Regions from separate parts of the Carnobacterium antarcticum genome, predicted to be linked through region 2. Evidence: predicted binding sites of a transcription regulator. Region 2 holds the regulator's gene; the other holds the start of a gene.
What was found. Region 2 encodes CtsR, which represses protease genes until heat stress. Its sites were predicted from a motif close to TTGGTCAAAAAAGGTCAAANA; they were not measured.
Positions count from the first base shown of each region.

Region 1: the regulator CtsR is predicted to act here: its motif matches at 4,707-4,727, upstream of NY10_RS00250 (ATP-dependent Clp protease ATP-binding subunit).

Region 1 is NZ_CP010796.1:43,827-51,367, forward strand. Features, by position in the region: gene NY10_RS00235 (peptide chain release factor 3) at 1-1,240, shown strand, start outside; gene NY10_RS00240 (hypothetical protein) at 1,430-1,675, shown strand; gene NY10_RS00245 (DUF1827 family protein) at 1,867-2,148, opposite strand; gene NY10_RS00250 (ATP-dependent Clp protease ATP-binding subunit) at 2,384-4,612, opposite strand; gene ykzS (protein YkzS) at 4,837-5,028, shown strand; gene NY10_RS00260 (phosphocarrier protein HPr) at 5,215-5,481, shown strand; gene ptsP (phosphoenolpyruvate--protein phosphotransferase) at 5,481-7,202, shown strand; gene NY10_RS00270 (glycosyltransferase family 4 protein) at 7,482-7,541, shown strand, end outside.
Region 2 is NZ_CP010796.1:1,967,567-1,975,107, forward strand. Features, by position in the region: rRNA gene NY10_RS09235 (23S ribosomal RNA) at 1-803, shown strand, start outside; rRNA gene rrf (5S ribosomal RNA) at 896-1,011, shown strand; tRNA gene NY10_RS09245 (tRNA-Val) at 1,041-1,116, shown strand; tRNA gene NY10_RS09250 (tRNA-Lys) at 1,118-1,190, shown strand; tRNA gene NY10_RS09255 (tRNA-Leu) at 1,229-1,313, shown strand; tRNA gene NY10_RS09260 (tRNA-Thr) at 1,335-1,410, shown strand; tRNA gene NY10_RS09265 (tRNA-Gly) at 1,414-1,485, shown strand; tRNA gene NY10_RS09270 (tRNA-Leu) at 1,538-1,626, shown strand; tRNA gene NY10_RS09275 (tRNA-Arg) at 1,634-1,707, shown strand; tRNA gene NY10_RS09280 (tRNA-Pro) at 1,737-1,810, shown strand; gene NY10_RS09285 (CtsR family transcriptional regulator) at 2,131-2,598, shown strand; gene NY10_RS09290 (ATP-dependent Clp protease ATP-binding subunit) at 2,618-5,116, shown strand; gene NY10_RS09295 (hypothetical protein) at 5,252-5,656, shown strand; gene NY10_RS09300 (helix-turn-helix domain-containing protein) at 5,699-6,562, opposite strand; gene tadA (tRNA adenosine(34) deaminase TadA) at 6,683-7,225, shown strand; gene proC (pyrroline-5-carboxylate reductase) at 7,262-7,541, opposite strand, start outside.

The DNA of each region.
Region 1 (7,541 bases), 680 kb from region 2:
TAAAGGAATTGAACCTCAAACGAAGAAGCTTTTTCAAGTTTGCCGTATGCGTGGGATTCCTATTTTTACGTTTATTAATAAACTGGATCGAGATGGAAAAGAACCGCTGGAATTATTAGAAGAATTGGAAGAAGTTTTAGAAATCGATTCTTATCCAATGAATTGGCCAATTGGTATGGGAAGAGGCTTATTAGGTTTATATGACAACTACAATAAACGCATTGAAATTCACCGTCCAGAAGTAAATGGTAAAGACAATGAGAGAGTTGTTGAATTAAATGCAGCCGGAGAAATTGAAGGCGACCATCCTATTAAAAAGTCTTCTTTATACACACAAGCTTTAGAAGACATTGAATTGTTGAATGAAGCGGGAAATGCTTTTTCAGAAGAGAAAATCGCTAATGGCGAACTAACTCCTGTCTTCTTTGGTTCAGCGCTAACGAATTTTGGTGTCCAAACATTTTTAGACACTTTTCTTGAGTTTGCACCAAGTCCAACAGCGCACAAAGATACAGCAGGGGAAGAAGTCGATCCTTACACAAATGAGTTTTCAGGATTCGTCTTTAAAATTCAAGCTAACATGAATCCGGCCCATCGTGACCGTATTGCCTTTATCCGGATTTGTTCGGGTGAATTTGATCGAGGGATGGATGTCACACTGGCAAGAACGAAAAAGAAAATAAAACTGTCTAATTCAACTCAGTTTATGGCTGAAAGCCGCGAGACAGTTCAACGAGCGGTAGCTGGAGATATCATCGGTCTTTACGATACGGGAAATTTCCAAATTGGAGATACTATTTTCGAGGGCAAATTAAATGTTGAATTTGAGAAATTGCCACAATTTACACCTGAACTTTTTATGAAAGTTTCTGCTAAAAACGTCATGAAGCAAAAATCATTCCATAAAGGAGTTCAACAGCTTGTTCAAGAAGGAGCCATCCAATTATATAAAACATACCATACAGAAGATTATATTCTTGGGGCAGTGGGGCAGTTACAGTTTGAAGTATTTCAATACCGGATGTTACATGAATACAATTCAGAAGTGATCATGACTCCAATTGGAAGCAAAATTGCCCGCTGGATCAAACCAGAAGATTTAGATGTCAATATGTCTTCTAGTCGTAATTTATTGGTACGCGATCGCTACGATCATCCGTTATTCTTATTTGAGAATCAATTTGCCATGCGATGGTTTGCGGATAAATATCCGAATGTAGAGTTGTCTTCGCTGTTGTAAGCTGCAGCCATCAATTTTTGAAAATAAGTACTAAATTTTTTGAGTTTTTGATAAGAGACCAAGTTATGCTGATGTATACAGTTGCTTGGTCTTTTTAACGTTGATCAGGGCAGGACAAAACAGAAAAACGGAAAACCCTTACATTAATTGTTATACTTTATTTAAATTAATAGACAGGAGGGGTTCATATTGAATCAAGAAGAATTAAGAAATGAAATTATTTCTATTTATAAAAGCGGAGAGGGTATAAAAGAAAAAATGGATGGTCTTAAGGGGACGCTTTCTGATGGAGATATCGTAGATGCTGTGGAGCATCTCTATGATGAAGGAATCCTAGCCTTAAAGCCCGGAAAAGATGCATTTGTCTCGGGAAGCAGAGCCGAAGATAATAGTGTAGTGCTGTTCTGGCCGGAAGCTTTAGAATACAAAAACTAGGTGCAGCTGAATTGACTGTATTGGAAAATGAGTAAGTCGTCTAATGAAAGATGATAATTGTCGCTGTTCTGATTTTTTAGTATCAAATTTAAGAGACTCAAGAATAAAAAGAACGCCTTCAAAAAAAAGGCGTTCTTTTTATTAAGCTTAACAAAAAAATAAAAAAGAGCAAAAAATAATGCAATCAGCTGCTAGTCGTTAACAGGTATTGAAAGCTCAACAATATTAGGTGCATGCAAAATGTCTACATTATTTGGTGTAGTTTGTAAAATATGATCAATAGCGTACTGTATTTCTGCATTTTTAATATTGCGTTCTTTATTTAATAAAAGAACGTCTTTATGAGTAGGAGCACCTGAAAAAACTACCGTAGTTGGACCTAAAGAATAGACTTTAATAAAGTTGGCATCTGTATTTCCAAGTTGTTCCGTTACTAAAGCTGTATGGTTATTTGTGACATCAATTAATTTCATTGCAGTTCACCTCTTTTTATAACGTATATGTTAAGAGTATTATATAATTAAAACCGGCTAAACTCAAAGCATATTAGCTGAATCATTGTTTTTTCATATTGAAAATAAGAAAGCTATCACTTTTAACAGAGATTTAATAATTAATGTTCTATAAAACAGATAGTCAATACAGAGTGCAAATGAAAAAACAAAAAAACGAGCTTGAGAAAAGTCTCAAACTCGTTTTAATCAATAATTAGTTTTCTTTAGTATCGTTTTGATGGGTTTGAACGATAGAAGGTTCTGTTTGTCTAGCGTTTACGACTATTTCACCAGCATCATTGACTGTAGCGACCAAGTCCTTGCTTTCAGGGTGGTCAAGATAGAAGTCAGCAATGCGATCTTCTATTTGTTCTTGAATAACACGGCGCAATGGACGAGCCCCTAATTGAGGATCATAACCTAGTTCAGTTAATTTTTCTTTCGCCTGTTGATCTGCTTCAATTGAAATGTTTTGGTCTTTCAACATCTCATTAACATCATGCAGCATTAGATCCACGATGACAAGCAGGTGCTCCTTCTTTAAAGAATTGAATTCAACGATCGCATCGAAGCGGTTAATGAATTCAGGTTTAAAGAAATCAGTGAGCTGATTTAAAACGGATTTTTGATTTCCTTTAGAAGCGGCAGCAAAACCGACATTAGCTTCCACAGATCCTGTGCCAGCATTACTCGTCATAATGATAATAGTGTCTTTAAAGCTGACTGTGCGTCCTTGTGCATCGGTTAAACGACCATCTTCCAAAATTTGCAAGAACATATGCAAGACATCTGGATGGGCTTTTTCGATTTCGTCCAATAGTAAAATACTATAAGGATTATGACGAACTTTTTCAGTCAATTGTCCAGCTTCATCATATCCAACATATCCTGGAGGAGAACCGATCAGCTTAGCAACACTGTGTTTTTCCATATATTCACTCATATCGAATCGGATATAAGCTTCTTTATTTCCAAATAACTCTAGCGCCAATTGTTTGGCTAGCTCTGTCTTACCAACACCAGTTGGCCCTACGAATAAGAAAGAACCAATTGGGCGATTTTTCTTGTTCAATCCAATACGGCTTCTGCGAATAGCTTTGGAAATTTTATCAATTGCTTGATCCTGTCCAATCACATGTTTGCTTAATTCCGTACCTAAGTTTCTTAATTGGGTTTGTTCTTTTTCTTTTAATTCCCCAACTGGGATATTGGTTTTCATTTCAATAATATTGACCATATCTTGTTCAGTCACAACCGGGCGTTCCGAATCGGGTTGTTGTTGATCGCGCATTGCCGCAAATTTAGTTGCTTGGTCACGATAAAAAGCGGCTTTTTCATAATCTTCTTGCTGTAAAGCTAATTGTTTCTGATGTGCAGCTTCAGCAATTTTATCTTCAATCATTTTTGGATCGATTGCTTGAATCGTCAAGTTTTTCTTAGAACCGGATTCGTCTAGCAAATCAATTGCTTTATCTGGCAAGAAACGATCTTGGATGTAGCGATGTGATAGCATGACGGCATCTTTAATGGCTTCATCCGTATAAGCGACTTGATGGTAATCTTCATATTTCTTTTGAATTCCTTTTAGAATCGCGACTGTTTCATCAACAGTCGGTTCGCTTACCCGGACAGGCTGCATCCGTCTTTCTAAAGCAGCGTCTTTTTCGATTGAACGGTATTCTTTTAATGTTGTTGCACCGACCATCTGCAATTCGCCACGCGCTAATGCTGGTTTCAAAATATTTCCGGCATCCATGCTGCCTTCAGCACTACCAGCACCAACTATTTCATGCACTTCATCAATAAAGAGAATGATTTGCGGATTCTTTTTCAACTCATCGATCAATTGTTGCATCCGCTCTTCAAACTGTCCCCGGATACCGGTTCCTTGAACAAGAGAAGCTACATCAAGACGAATAACTTCTTTATCCATTAGTTTTTGAGGAACTTCTGCGTCAACGATTTTTTGAGCTAGTCCTTCAACGACTGCCGTTTTACCAACCCCAGGTTCGCCAATTAAAACTGGATTATTTTTTGTTCGACGATTTAGAATCTCAATGACTCGTTCGATTTCTTTATCTCGTCCGATAATAGGATCGATAGCTCCAGTTCTAGCTAAATCTGTTAAATTCGTACCGTATTCGCCTAATAAACCACTTTTTTTATTAGTAGGCGGTTGTCCGTTTCCGGAATTGCCGCCACTTTGAGTCGGTGGTACACCTTGACCAGTTGGATTTTGCATAGAACGGAAGAAGTTATCCAATCCGCCGAATCCAAAAGGATCTTGAGGTGTAGGACGATTATTTCTGGAACTTCCACTTTCATTAGCGTTTTTTAGTAGTTGATAACAATTTTGGCAAATATCTAATTGACCTTTTTGGCCATTCATATTTGTATATAAATGAATTGTTGCATCTCGTTGATTACAGTTTTGACATAACATAACATGCACAACCTTTCAGTAATTAAAGTTTACAAGAAAAGGGCGGATGAACGATTCAGTACTGGAGAATTGAAAATCAACTGTACATGACCTTTCTCTGACCTTCCCTGACCTTATGTTCTTATTATACACTGACCTTGTCTGACTTTCAAGTGTAATGCACTATCTTTTAGTAAAAAAATGCATTACAATTATAAAGATTAAAAGATGAAAGAAGTGAAGAAATGGAAAGCGGAGAGATGGCAAATGAAGTTGAAAAACTAATCAATGGAGATTTAAAAGAACTGTTGATAGCAAAAGAAGACTTCATGCAATTCAGAGAAATATGGCTGAACCATGAAAAAAAAGATCAGATTATTGGTGAAGCAAAGCACAATGGAGAAGTTGTTTTCCGGTATCAAACTTTCGCTGAGTAAAGAATATACAGGGAAAATACAAAAGAAAAAGAGAAAATGGTTGTAGAAACTACTTAAAAATGGTAGTCTATAAAGATGAAAGGGTTATTTCATGGAATGTTTGTTTCAATGCGTTTTATTTGGAAGAAACAGTCATTTGAGAGTGGCCCTGATAAATTATTATTTACTAAAAGGAGATCAAACATTATGGAAAAACGCGATTTTCATGTAATAGCTGAAACAGGGATTCATGCACGTCCTGCAACTTTATTGGTGCAAACAGCGAGCAAATTCAATTCAGATATCAACCTAGAATATAAAGGTAAATCTGTTAACTTAAAATCTATCATGGGTGTTATGTCTTTAGGCGTTGGCCAAGGTGCAGAAGTTGTGATTACTGCCGATGGAACTGACGAAGCTGAAGCAATCAACAGCATCGAAGAAACGATGAAGAAAGAAGGTTTAGCTGAGTAATGGTTGAAAAATTGAAAGGGATTGCGGCAAGTGATGGCATTGCAATAGCAAAAGCTTATTTACTTGTTGAACCCGATTTATCTTTCGACAAATTCTCAGTTGAAAATTCTGATTCAGAAATTGAACGTTTGAAAAATGCGTTAAATAAAGCTACTCAAGAACTTGAGCTGATTCGTACTAAAGCTGCTGAAGCTTTAGGCGAAGAAGAAGCTCAAGTTTTTGATGCTCATTTGATGGTTCTTTCTGACCCTGAATTAATTGGGAGCATCGAAAGTAACATAAGAGATAACAAAGTGAACACTGAAAGTGCATTAAAAGAAGTGACGGATATGTTTATCGGCATTTTCGAAGGAATGGAAGACAATCCTTATATGCAAGAACGTGCAGCTGACATTAAAGATGTTACTAAACGTGTATTAAGTCATTTGTTGGGAGTGAAATTACCAAACCCATCAATGATTGATGAAGAAGTAATTGTCATTGCACATGATTTAACCCCAAGCGATACCGCACAATTAAACCGTAAATTTGTAAAAGCATTTGTAACGGATATTGGTGGCCGTACGTCTCACTCTGCAATCATGGCTCGTTCACTTGAAATTCCTGCAATCGTAGGAACAAAAGAAATTACAGCTATTGTAAAAGAAGGCGATCTTCTAATTGTGGATGGTTTACAAGGGGATGTTTTGGTTCACCCAGAAACTGCAGATGTATCTGAATACGAAGAGAAAGCGTCTCAATTTGCAGCTCAAAAAGCTGAATGGAATAAATTGAAGAACGAAAAAACTCTTACAGCTGATGGCAAACACATTGAATTAGCTGCTAACATTGGAACGCCTAAAGATTTAGTGAGTGTCAAAGATAACGGCGGAGAAGCTGTTGGATTATACCGAACAGAATTTCTTTACATGGATTCACCGGATTTCCCAACAGAAGAAGCCCAATTTGAAGCTTATAAAGCTGTTTTAGAAGGAATGGGAGATAAAGCTGTTGTCGTACGGACAATGGATATTGGTGGAGACAAGGAATTGCCTTACTTGACATTGCCGCATGAAATGAACCCATTCTTAGGCTACCGTGCAATTCGTATTTGTTTAGCTGAACCGGATATGTTTAGAACCCAATTACGTGCACTTTTACGTGCATCTGTGTTTGGTAAATTGCGTATCATGTTCCCTATGATCGCAACTTTAGGCGAATTCCGTCAAGCTAAAGGTATGTTGCTTGAAGAAAAAGAAAAATTAGTAAATGAAGGCATCGAAGTTTCAGAAGATATCGAAGTTGGTATCATGATTGAAATTCCAGCAGCAGCTGTAATTGCAGACAAATTTGCTAAAGAAGTTGATTTCTTCAGTATTGGAACGAATGATTTGATTCAATACACAATGGCAGCAGACCGTATGAATGAACGTGTTTCTTATCTTTACCAACCATACAATCCAGCAATCTTACGTTTGATTAAAAACGTGATTGATGCTTCTCATAAAGAGGGCAAATGGACTGGTATGTGTGGCGAAATGGCTGGAGATCAAACAGCTGTTCCATTATTAATGGGATTAGGTTTGGATGAGTTCTCTATGAGTGCATCAAGCATTCTAAAAACACGCAGTCTTATGAAACGGTTAGATACTACGAAAATGGCTGAATTAGCAGAAAAAGCAATCAACGATTGTGACACTGCTGAAGAAGTAGTTAAATTAGTAGAAACGTATACAAAATAAGCATTAAATAAAAAAGCTGTAAGAATCATCAATTGATTCTTACAGCTTTTTTTGTCTTTGAACAACAGTTGATGAGTAAGAGAATTTATAAAAAAACCAAAAAAGGGAGCCGCATTAAAAAAAATCCTGCTTTAGTTGGAGGCGAAACGTTATTTTTTAAGTATACTAAAGACATAAGAGCGATTTATTGAAATGCAGTAGTGGTTTAACTTGTGAAAAAGGCTAAAATTTATGGTTTTTAAAAAAAACAAGTATAATTAGATAAAGGGGTGAAAATTCATGAAGATCGGAATCTTTACAGACACTTATTTCCCGCAAGTAAGTGGCGTTGCGACCTCC
Region 2 (7,541 bases):
GTTTGTACAGCTTGTACAGGATAGGTAGGAGCCGATGAAACCAGGACGCTAGTCTTGGTGGAGGCGTTGGTGGGATACTACCCTTGCTGTATGACCACTCTAACCCACAGCCATGATCTGGCTGGGAGACAGTGTCTGACGGGCAGTTTGACTGGGGCGGTCGCCTCCTAAAGAGTAACGGAGGCGCCCAAAGGTTCCCTCAGAATGGTTGGAAATCATTCGTAGAGTGTAAAGGCAGAAGGGAGCTTGACTGCGAGACCTACAAGTCGAGCAGGGACGAAAGTCGGGCTTAGTGATCCGGTGGTTCCGCATGGAAGGGCCATCGCTCAACGGATAAAAGCTACCCTGGGGATAACAGGCTTATCTCCCCCAAGAGTCCACATCGACGGGGAGGTTTGGCACCTCGATGTCGGCTCATCGCATCCTGGGGCTGTAGTCGGTCCCAAGGGTTGGGCTGTTCGCCCATTAAAGCGGTACGCGAGCTGGGTTCAGAACGTCGTGAGACAGTTCGGTCCCTATCCGTCGCGGGCGCAGGAAATTTGAGAGGAGCTGTCCTTAGTACGAGAGGACCGGGATGGACACACCGCTGGTGTACCAGTTGTTCTGCCAAGAGCATCGCTGGGTAGCTATGTGTGGACGGGATAAACGCTGAAAGCATCTAAGCGTGAAGCCCCCCTCAAGATGAGATTTCCCATCACGTAAGTGAGTAAGACCCCTGAGAGATGATCAGGTAGATAGGTTGGAAGTGGAAGTACAGCGATGTATGGAGCGGACCAATACTAATCGGTCGAGGACTTAACCAATTTTTTAAACGGTGTCTTGGTTTCGACACGATGTTGCAAGAGAAAAACACTATCCAGTTTTGAGAGAACACCGTTCTCTTGATGAAAAAATGTGCGGTGGTGACGGCAAGAAGGTCACACCTGTTCCCATGCCGAACACAGCAGTTAAGCTTCTTAGCGCCGATGGTAGTGAAGGGTTTCCCTTTGTGAGAGTAGGACGCTGCCGCGCATTGATTCATTAAATTTAATTTATCCCATGGAGGTTTAGCTCAGCTGGGAGAGCATCTGCCTTACAAGCAGAGGGTCAGCGGTTCGATCCCGTTAACCTCCACCATGAGTCATTAGCTCAGTTGGTAGAGCATCTGACTTTTAATCAGAGGGTCGCAGGTTCGAATCCTGCATGACTCATAACTAAACATCTATGATGGATAGTTATGCTACGCTTAGCGGGTGTGGCGGAATTGGCAGACGCACTAGATTTAGGATCTAGCGTCGAGAGACGTGGGGGTTCAAGTCCCTTCACCCGCACCATTTATTCTTTTTACTGTATTAGCCGGCTTAGCTCAGTTGGTAGAGCATCTGATTTGTAATCAGAGGGTCGAGGGTTCAACTCCTTTAGCCGGCACCATTTGCGGAAGTAGTTCAGTGGTAGAACGCCACCTTGCCAAGGTGGAGGTCGCGGGTTCGAACCCCGTCTTCCGCTTACTAGACCAACTAGTAAGCAAGATTTGAAAAAATCATTGCTTGTTCTAAATGCCGGGGTGGCGGAACAGGTAGACGCACAGGACTTAAAATCCTGCGGTGAGTGATCACCGTGCCGGTTCGATTCCGGCCCTCGGCACCATTATTCAGCACCCATAGCTCAATTGGATAGAGTACCTGACTACGAATCAGGCGGTTAGAGGTTCGACTCCTCTTGGGTGCATTTTTCAAAACTAACATTGAAGAACATTACGGGAAGTAGCTCAGCTTGGTAGAGCACTTGGTTTGGGACCAAGGGGTCGCAGGTTCGAATCCTGTCTTCCCGATAAAAGAATAAAATACAAAAATAATCACTTATTTCATTAGTGGTTATTTTTTTATTTGGTTAGAATTAAATAGTTTTTAAGGCAAATGAGACTGTGTGGCTTTTCAAATGGCTTATTTTCTCGTATAATGAAAGTCAGGATTAGTCAAGGATTAGTCTGATTGGTTGACGCTGTTCTAGAGGAAAAAAGGAACGAGCGATTAAGTCTAGTGTTAAGACAAAAAGAAAAGGAGTGTTACTGAGAGAACACCGTTGCATTGTGTGGTAAAAATAGGTAATATACATACCATACATCTTCATTGTTTCAGTAACGAATAGCACATGAATAATCAAAATATGTCGGATATCATTGAAGCTTATTTGAAGAAAGTACTTGGAACGGATGAGCAAGTCGAAATTAGGCGTAGTGAAATGGCAAATCGATTTAATTGTGTTCCTTCTCAAATTAACTATGTCATCAACACACGTTTTACTGTTCAACAAGGTTATTTGGTTGAGAGCAAACGTGGCGGCGGCGGGTATATTCGAATTATAAAAGTAAAGTTGTTAGATGAAGCAGAAATGTTGGATATGCTGATTGATGTGGTTGGAGATAAGATTTCTCAAAGGAACGCTTTTTCAATCGTAGAAACGTTATACGAAGACAATATGATAGCTAAACGAGAAGCCGATTTAATGTTATCAGCGATGGAGAAATCGGTTTTATCTTTAGACTCAAAACTGGAACATGAATTACGGGCACGCATTTTAATAGCATTTTTAAACAATTTAAAATATGAACAGTCTTAAAAGACGGAGGTAATAAAATATGAATGAATTATTTTCAGAAAAAGCAAAAATGGTTCTAATGTTAGCACAGGAAGAAGCTAAAGGATTCCGTCATCATTCTGTCGGGACAGAGCACATCTTGTTGGGCCTTATGGTTGAACAAGATGGAATTGCGGGCCAAACACTTCGTCAATTTTCTGTAACGGAAAAAGACGTAAGAGAAGAAATAGAACATTTCACGGGTTATGGAACCATGAAATATGTTTCGAAAAACGCCGTCTTGCCTTATTCGCCTCGAGCTAAACAAGCAATCACATTAGCTACAGACGAAGCAAGACGAATGGGAGCTCCTTTAGTAGGAACGGAACATTTGCTATTAGGTCTATTAAGAGAAGAAGATATCTTATCGTCTAAAATTTTGACTAATTTAGATATTAGTTTGAACAAAACCCGTCAAATTCTTTTGAAAAAAATGGGGATCTCAGATGTGACAAATGGCAAAGGCAGACGTCCAAAGGCAGCTTCTAAACCCGTAGCAGGAACGCCGACACTTGATTCATTAGCAAGAGATTTAACGGCTAACGCTCGTGCTGGTAAAATGGATCCTATCGTTGGACGTAAGACAGAAATCCAACGCATTATTCAAATCTTAAGCCGTCGAACAAAAAACAATCCTGTCTTAATCGGAGAACCTGGTGTAGGTAAAACAGCCATTGCAGAAGGATTGGCTCAAAAAATCGTTACCGGTGAAGTGCCTCAAACGTTAGCCAATAAACGCTTGATGATGCTGGATATGGGTTCATTAGTTGCGGGCACTAAATACCGCGGCGAGTTTGAAGAACGCATGAAAAAAATTATCGATGAAATTTATCAAGATGGAGAAGTGATTCTTTTTATTGATGAATTGCATACGTTGATTGGTGCTGGCGGAGCTGAGGGAGCAATCGATGCTTCCAATATCCTGAAACCTGCTTTAGCACGGGGAGAGCTGCAAACGATTGGTGCGACTACTTTAGACGAATACCAAAAGTATATTGAAAAAGATGCAGCACTCGAACGTCGTTTTTCACCTATCCGTGTTGATCAACCGACTCCAGACGAAACAGAAGAAATATTGTTAGGTCTGCGTTCGCGTTATGAAGAACACCACAATGTTGAAATAACAGAAGAAGCGATTCATGCAGCTGTTCAATTGTCTTCGCGTTATATTACTTCTAGACAACTGCCCGATAAAGCTCTGGATTTGATCGACGAATCAGCAGCTAAAGTGCGTTTAGATGTCTCAGATAAACCCACTCTTTTAGCTGTTGCTATTACTGAATTGGATGAATTGGTCCAAGAAAAAGAAACCGCGATCCAATTGCAAGATTTTGAAAAAGCTGCCAAAGTTCGAGTGAAAGAAATGCGCCAACGGAAAAAAATTGAAGACTTGCTGCTCAAACAAGAAAAACAATCTACTGCTGCTTCTCAATTGCAAGTGACGGCGCTCGACATTGCTGAAGTAGTGTCGCTCTGGACTGGAATACCTGTCCAACAAATGGAGCAAAAAGAAACCGATCGATTATTGAGATTGGAAAAAGTGCTGCACAATCGTGTGATTGGTCAAGAAGAAGCTGTCAGTGCAGTCGCTAGAGCCATTAGACGTGCCAGAAGCGGGTTGAAAGATCCAAATCGCCCAATTGGGTCCTTTATGTTCTTAGGACCTACAGGAGTAGGTAAAACAGAGTTGGCTAAAACATTAGCAGATGCGATGTTTGGTAGTGAAGATGCCTTGATTCGTGTCGATATGTCTGAATTTATGGAAAAATACAGCACCAGCCGCTTGATTGGTTCTCCTCCAGGGTATGTAGGTTACGATGAAGGCGGACAATTAACTGAAAAAATTCGTCAAAAACCTTATTCAGTCATTTTATTTGATGAAGTTGAAAAGGCACATCCAGACGTTTTCAATATTCTTTTGCAAGTGTTGGATGATGGGCATTTAACGGATTCTAAAGGCCGTAAAGTGGATTTCAAAAACACCATTATGATCATGACTTCCAATCTTGGGGCAACAGCTTTACGAGATGAAAAGTCGGTTGGTTTTAGTGCTGTTGATGCTAGAAAAGATCATAAGACGATGGAAAAACGCATCAAAGAAGAATTGAAAAACACATTCAAACCAGAGTTTATTAACCGTTTGGATGAAATCATTGTCTTCCATTCACTTGAAAAACCTGAATTGAATAAAATCGTTAAGTTGATGGGACAAGTGATTGTCAAACGCTTGGAAGAAATGGACATTCATGTCAAAATTACTCAAGCTGCCATCGATGTTATCGCTAAAGCTGGTTTTGATCCTGAATACGGTGCACGTCCATTACGTCGTGCAATTCAAAAAGAAATTGAAGACCGCTTAAGCGAAGAATTGCTAAGCGGCAATGTAAAAATTGGTGATCATGTAACGATCGGGGCTGCTAAAGGCAAAATCCGTATCACTGTCAAAGGCGCTGAAACAAAAGAAAAAATTGCCCTTTCCGGAGATAAAGAAAAAGCTTGATTTAGTGAGTTTATCCAATAAATAATGATTAAAACGCCTAATGCAGTTCCATCGCATTAGGCGTTTTTGTTCGTGTTTTTTTCCAGTTTCTGCTATGATTGGTTCACAGATATAACTGAAAGGAATGTGAGTAGTATGAAAAATTCAACACGTAATTTACTTATTGGCTTAGGCACAACTGTGGCGGTGGGAGCATTCATTCTATCTTCATCCGATAAAACTATGGCGAAACTAGAAGCGTGCATCAACCGTAAAAAAGCTAAAACCTTTGTTAAAGATAAGTTGAAAGGCAACGAAAAAGCATTAGATGTTGTTGAAAAATTATCAGATGACGAAATAACTAATTTACTCAAAGTGGTTGATAAAGTCACTGATTTAAAAGGTCAAGTGGGCACGTATAGCAATCATTTGAAAGATGCAACAAGTGAATTCAAAGATATGCTGATGGACAAAAAAGACATGCTGGCAGATAAAAAAGATATGGTAGTCGATAAAACAGAAGATGTAGCTGGCGACATTAAAGATAAAATCAAAAAATAAAAGACAGCAAAAAACAGACCTGCGTATCAGGTCTGTTTTTTCTTACAACAGTAACAAATAACACAATAATAAGTCATTCATATCACGCAAAGACAAGCCGCTAAGTTCGTAAAAGCGGTCTATCCGGTATTGGAGTGTATTGCGGTGAACATACAAAGATTTGGCAGCTAAGCTGATATTCCCTTGACTATGCCACATAGCTAACACCAATTCTTTCCACTCTGGTTGGCCAATAAATTTTTTCTTCAACGCTTGCATCAACGGACTTTTTTCTAATGCTTCAGCTGTATAGTAATTTAAAGCAACAGTCGGCAGCGAAAAGAGTGCGGAGGTCTTGTTTTTCTGTTTGTTGAAAATGATTTGTTCTTCCATAATGATGCTGCGGAAATCCGAATTGAACGGCCAAAACTGTCCGATGTAACAAATCGTTTTGATTGAGAAGTCATCATCAAGGGTCTGAATGATAGCAGACAATTCTTCGACTGTTAATTTTCCAGCTGATTCGCTTTGGATCAACAAGCCAGCAGTCTCGTCAATAAAAAAAGCTTCATCAACGCTTTCAAACATACTTTTAAAAGCTTTAAGCCATGTTTTTTGGTCAAATTGCTGGTCTTTTTTTAAAAGGGCAAATTGAATCACACGGAAATCACCGGTTTTCTCTGGCAACTCATTTCGTTCTCCAAGTAAAAAAGCATACCAATCAGATTGTTTAGCGGCATGCTGGAGGGGAGCTTGCTCTGGTTTAAACATTAGCTGAAGCAAATCGAGTTCTCGGTTCGTTTTGGTAGCGGCATTGAATTGAATCCATTGGTCTTTAAAAGGAAACGAAACGGTTACATTTGTATTTTTAGGTTCATGAACTAATTGAGCTTCTGGATAGATTTGTTTAATTTGATCAAACTTCAAAAAATCACCTCTTTGAGATAGAGACTATTGATCTCTTCTAACTCCATTCTAACATTCTTTTTCAGATTTTGGGACAGTTTATGATATGATGGGACCAAGAAACGATGAAGGAATGAATGTATGTTAACGACAGAAGAAAAAGAATGTTTTATGCGTGAAGCAATTAAAGAAGCAAAGAAAGCTGGAGCTAAATTAGAAGTGCCGATTGGGGCTGTTGTGGTTTTAAATGGAGAAATTATTGGTCGGGGGCACAATCGGCGGGAAGAAAGCCATGATGCAACAACTCACGCTGAGATGTTGGCCATTCAAGAAGCTAATCAAACGGTAAAAAATTGGCGTTTAGAAGATGCTCAACTGTTCGTGACGCTTGAGCCTTGCCCCATGTGCAGTGGAGCAATGATTTTATCACGTGTCAAAGAATTGTATTACGGTGCTCCAGATCCTAAAGGAGGAACCGCGGGTACATTAATGAATTTATTAGCAGATGAACGCTTCAATCATCAAGTTGAAATTGAAAAAGCTATTTTAGAACAAGAATGCGGAGCGTTACTGACAGATTTTTTTAAAGCTTTGCGTCAACGTAAAAAAGCCGAAAAAGCTGCACGTAAAGCAGCAGCTTTGCAAGAATCGACAGATGGAACAGACAAGGAAAAAGAAGGGTAAACAGCCAGTTGAGGCCGTCTATCCTTCTTTTCATTTTTAACCCTGCATTAGCTCTTGGTCTTTTGCGATGGTCGCATCAACCCCTTTAATGACAGTTGAAATAAATTTTTCATCTTCTAAAGCAACAATGCCGGCGACTGTTGTGCCGCCTGGTGAACAAACTTGGTCAATCAAGTTCCAAGGAGATTGGTCGCTTTCTAAGATCATCTTGGCACTACCTAAGACAGCTTGTGCTGCAATTTTCGTAGCAAGGTCTTTTGGCATTCCATTTTTGACTGCTCCGCGAGCTAAAGAATCAATAAAGAGGAATGCATAC